DNA from 2 places in the Brevibacillus sp. JB24b genome. Region 2 is predicted to be linked to the other one. Evidence: riboswitches for the same ligand, from Rfam matches in the RefSeq annotation. Region 2 holds a riboswitch; the other holds the start of a gene.
What was found. Region 2 has a riboswitch for S-adenosylmethionine ahead of ACQV1I_RS11200 (homocysteine synthase). Riboswitches for the same ligand answer to the same signal wherever they lie in the genome.
Positions count from the first base shown of each region.

Region 1 (2,404 bases), 1.1 Mb from region 2:
GTAGGTGCCAGGCTGGTCAATATCATATTGATGAAAAGTAGAGGCTTGGTAGATTGGGATACTTGATGCTCCCGTCACACGATCCATTCCACACGTACCATGAAGGATTTTGGTTGCAAAATTCATCGAATACACTCCTCTATTTGTAAACATTTATCCAAGGAAAATTTTAAATCAGCGATCAAATCATCAGGATGCTCAATTCCCACTGATAGGCGTAGTAATCGGTTGCAAACTCCTACCTGTTCTCGTACTTCTACTGGAATATCTGCATGTGTCTGTGTAGCCGGATAGGTGCATAAGGATTCTACACCTCCTAGACTTTCCGCAAATGAAACGATTTGTAATTGCTTTAAAAAGATAGCGACCAAAGATTGTTCCTTGATGCGAAAGGAAACCATTCCACTGTAACCACTTGCTTGCTCCGTCTGACTGTCATACCCCGGATGGGTGGGTAATCCAGGGTAAAAGACTTCTGACACCGCTGGATGAGCTTGCAAAAATTCAACGACAGCAATAGCATTTGATTGATGACGATCCATACGCAATGCCAAGGTTTTTAATCCACGCATCACCAACCAGCAATCCTGTGGACCAAGTACCGCTCCAATGGAATTATGCAAAAAACCGATCTTTTCGGTCAGCTCAGTGCCCTTCGTCACGATCAATCCAGATAGCACATCATTATGTCCAGCTAAATACTTCGTAGCACTGTGAAAGACGATATCTGCTCCTAACTCCAACGGTCGCTGATAATAGGGAGTCATAAATGTATTGTCAACAATAGACAACAATTGATAGCGTTTGGCAATATCAAGCATGCATCTCAAATCGGTGATTTGCATAAGGGGATTGGTAGGGGTTTCTATGAACAACGCTCGTGTTTGACTAGTAATAGCAGCTTCCACTAGCTCCGGCTGACACATATCAACATACGTGCAAGTAACACCGTATCGTTTCATAATTTGCTCAAATAATCGATACGTCCCACCATATAGATCGAGTGAGACAACTAAATGGTCGCCATAAGAAAACAAACCCAAAATTGTCTGTATCGCTGCCATTCCTGAAGAGCAGGCAAAGCCACCGTCTCCTCCCTCTAAATTAGCGATTGCCTCCTCAAGTACCGTGCGTGTTGGATTAGCCGTCCGTGTATAATCAAATCCTGTGCTTTCACCCAACGCTGGATGTCGATAAGCTGTTGCATGATAGATCGGAAAACTGAGCGATCCCGTTGTTTTGTCCTTCCCTACCCCAATCTGTGCCAAACGTGTGTCAATATGCATCCTGATTCCACTCCTCTATCTCGCCTTTATTTCCAAACAAAAAAGCCCTCTTTCGATGAAAGAAGGCTTTGGCTACGCAAAGAAATCCGTAAGCAAACCTTCTCATCTTTCAGAACATAAATGTCCTGCAGGAATTAGCACCATCTTGCAATTTACAAGTGGTTGCCGGGCATCAACGGGCCAGTCCCTCCGCCTCTCTGGATAAGAAGTCATGCTATTCAATTTGTGTTGATTCTAAAATTATCAGACACTTTAAACGATGTCAAGTGGTTTTCTTTCGCATCAATCAAAAAAAGGCTGCCGAGTAAACTCGACAACCTTTTCAAAAGAACGTTATTACGCGTTCAATTTGCTTTTAGCAACTGTAGCAATGTCGTTGAAAGCAGCTTTATCGTTAACAGCTAGATCAGCCAACATTTTGCGGTTTACTTCAACACCAGCTAGTTTCAAACCGTGCATTAAACGGCTGTAAGAAAGACCATTCATGCGAGCTTGTGCGTTGATACGAGTGATCCACAATTTGCGGAAGTCACGTTTTTTCTGACGACGGTCACGATACGCGTACATCAGGGACTTCATTACTTGTGCATTAGCGGATTTAAACAGACGGTGTTTAGAACCAAAGTAACCTTTGGCTAATTTCAAGATTTTCTTATGACGACGACGTGTCACAATGCCACCTTTTACTCTTGGCATAATCAATTCCTCCTGATCTGTAGCATGGCGGTCTATATAAGACGCTTATGGGGCTCATGCTAGAAAATTTTTCGTTGCGGAAAATGAGCAGAAATGAATCTTACAAGTAAGTGATCATTTGCTCAATGCGTTTTTGGTCCCCTTTAGAAACCATTCCACCTTTGCGAAGATGACGCTTCGCTTTAGTGCTCTTGTTAGCAAACAAATGGCTCGTGTAAGCAGAATCACGTTTCAAACGACCGCTACCAGTCTTTTTGAAGCGTTTTGCTGCTCCACTGTGAGTTTTCATTTTAGGCATTGGGAAATCCTCCTGTCTCGTATCCTATTTTTCCGATTTCGGAGTTGGAGCTAAGATCATAATCATGCTACGACCTTCGATTTTTGGTTTGCGTTCAACCGTTGCTTCTTGTTCACAAGCGGCT
Region 1 covers NZ_JBNVQV010000001.1:1,209,842-1,212,245, reverse strand. The annotation lists gene ACQV1I_RS06035 (aminotransferase class I/II-fold pyridoxal phosphate-dependent enzyme) at 1-126, opposite strand, end outside; gene ACQV1I_RS06030 (aminotransferase class I/II-fold pyridoxal phosphate-dependent enzyme) at 123-1,286, opposite strand; SAM riboswitch class I at 1,386-1,494, opposite strand; gene rplT (50S ribosomal protein L20) at 1,623-1,982, opposite strand; gene rpmI (50S ribosomal protein L35) at 2,083-2,280, opposite strand; gene infC (translation initiation factor IF-3) at 2,305-2,404, opposite strand, start outside.
Region 1: another riboswitch for S-adenosylmethionine. It lies ahead of ACQV1I_RS06030 (aminotransferase class I/II-fold pyridoxal phosphate-dependent enzyme); the one in region 2 lies ahead of ACQV1I_RS11200 (homocysteine synthase).

Region 2 (2,404 bases):
AACCAGCCAAAATTTCGTTGCGAACCGTTGTTTGATGACCTTTTACATCAAATCTTTTACGAAAAAATGAGTACAAAATAGGTTCCCTTCTTTAAGCAAAACAACCCCTCGGCCCACCCGTGCCAATTTACCCTAAAAATCTGGGCAAGACACCTTTCCCTATAGTAGCAAAAAGAGCGAAAAAGAGTAAATAGGAAAATGTAAAAATGTGCACGAAGGTGAAGGAATTGATGCTTATTTTATGTGTAATTGAAAAACATATCTCGCTCATGTTATAAAAATTTCCATTTCCCTACCCCTCAGAGACAGATACTCCCTTTAGCATTTGTTGTTCACCCTTATAAAACCCACACTTTTATCTCCCTAGCTTTTCTTTTTCTAAATTATCGTCTTTCTCTATTCATGTATCCATCCAAGACGGACAAGGTCAGACTTTCGACTACTTACTTTCATAAAGGATTTATATGATGTATGCATGTTTTCACCTTTTTACAGCTATATAACCCATTTCAACCCCCAAAAAGCAAGCTACGATACGATTTATACATTACATTATGTATAATTATACTTATTTGTATTTTTATACATCCTTATTCACTTCTTGTATAATACAAGTAAAACCTCTTTATTCCGATATCCACCTTATTATTTTGATGTTTAATCAAGATAAAACCATACCGATTATAATGTTTACTATTAATAAAAAACCGAATTTGTTCTATTCTTTTTTCAGAATGTACAAAATTTTATTGACTTATCACTTTGAGCTTCTTACAATAAAACAAACTTTCATTTTCATCAAGAGTGGTGGAGGGACTGGCCCGACGAAGCCCGGCAACCGGAACGTAGTGTTCTAGGTGCTAAATCCTGCAGAATCCGAAAGGTTCTGAGAGATGAATGTATGCGAATTTGTAAACGCAGCCTTCCTCTACTCAGAGGAGGGCTTTTTGTTGTAGGAGCCTACCTTCTCTGCCTGTACTGCAAACCTTTTTACCCAAAGAATCACCGTACTTTACATTGAAAAGGAGTGGTTTTTAATGTCAAATCTACATTGGAAAAGAGAAACGCTAGCCCTTCACGGAGGTCAAGAGGCAGACCCGACTACTGGAGCTCTCGCAGTCCCCATCTATCAAACATCATCCTATGAGTTTCGCGATACCAGCCATGCCGCCAATCTATTTTCGTTGCAGGAGCCTGGGAACATATACACCCGCATCATGAATCCTACACAGGATGTTTTTGAGAAGCGTGTTGCTCTCTTAGAAGGTGGTATCGGTGCATTGGCTACTGCATCTGGTCAAGCCGCCATTACATTTGCCCTGTTAAATATCGTTCAAGCTGGTGATGAAATCATCTCTTCGAACAGTTTATATGGAGGAACCTACAACCTATTTGCCCACACATTTGCTAAGCTAGGTATTACGGTTCATTTTGTTGATCAATCCAACCCAGATCATTTCCGTTCAAAGATTACGGACAAAACCAAAGCCTTCTTCTGCGAAACGATTGGTAATCCCCAGATGCACGTTGCTGATCTATCCGCCATTGCTACCATAGCTCATGAATATGGCTTACCTCTTCTGGTTGACAATACCTTTGCCTCCCCTATCTTGTGCCGACCTATTGAACACGGAGCAGATATCGTTATTCATTCTGCTACCAAATTCATTGGTGGTCACGGCACATCTATCGGGGGAATTATTGTCGACTCCGGTAATTTTGATTGGAGTAATGGCAAATTCCCTGGGCTTTCTACGCCAGACCCTACCTACAATGGAATCGTTTATACAGAGGCTGTTGGCAATGCTGCTTATATAGTAAAAGCTCGTGTACAGCTACAGCGAGATGTGGGAGCTACCTTATCTCCTTTTAACTCCTTTTTATTCTTACAAGGCTTAGAAACTCTCCATTTACGTATGGAACGGCATAGTCAAAATGCTCTTGCTGTCGCTCAATATTTAGAAAAACATACCGATGTCGAGTGGGTTAGCTATCCAGGACTTGCTAGCTCCCCTACCTACGAACTTAATCAGCACTATTTACCAGATGGTCATGGAGCTCTTTTGACCTTTGGAATCAAAGGCGGAGTAGAAGCTGGCAAAAAATTAATTGAATCTGTTCAGTTGTTCTCTCATTTGGCTAATGTAGGAGACTCCAAATCATTGATCATTCATCCAGCTAGTACCACACATCTACAACTCTCTCTGGAAGAACAAGCTAAGGCGGGTGTGACTCCTGGGATGATCCGTCTTTCCGTAGGTACAGAATCAATTGATGATATCTTGCACGATTTAGAGCAGGCAATTCAAAAAGCTGTGGAAACGGTACAAGTATAAGCTTGTTTACAAGGTCCAGCACAATTGAAAGGTAAAACCCAAAGGTCACAATACTGAAAAAACCCTTC
Region 2 covers NZ_JBNVQV010000001.1:2,262,854-2,265,257, reverse strand. The annotation lists gene ACQV1I_RS11205 (NCS2 family permease) at 1-76, opposite strand, end outside; SAM riboswitch class I at 793-900, shown strand; gene ACQV1I_RS11200 (homocysteine synthase) at 1,038-2,336, shown strand.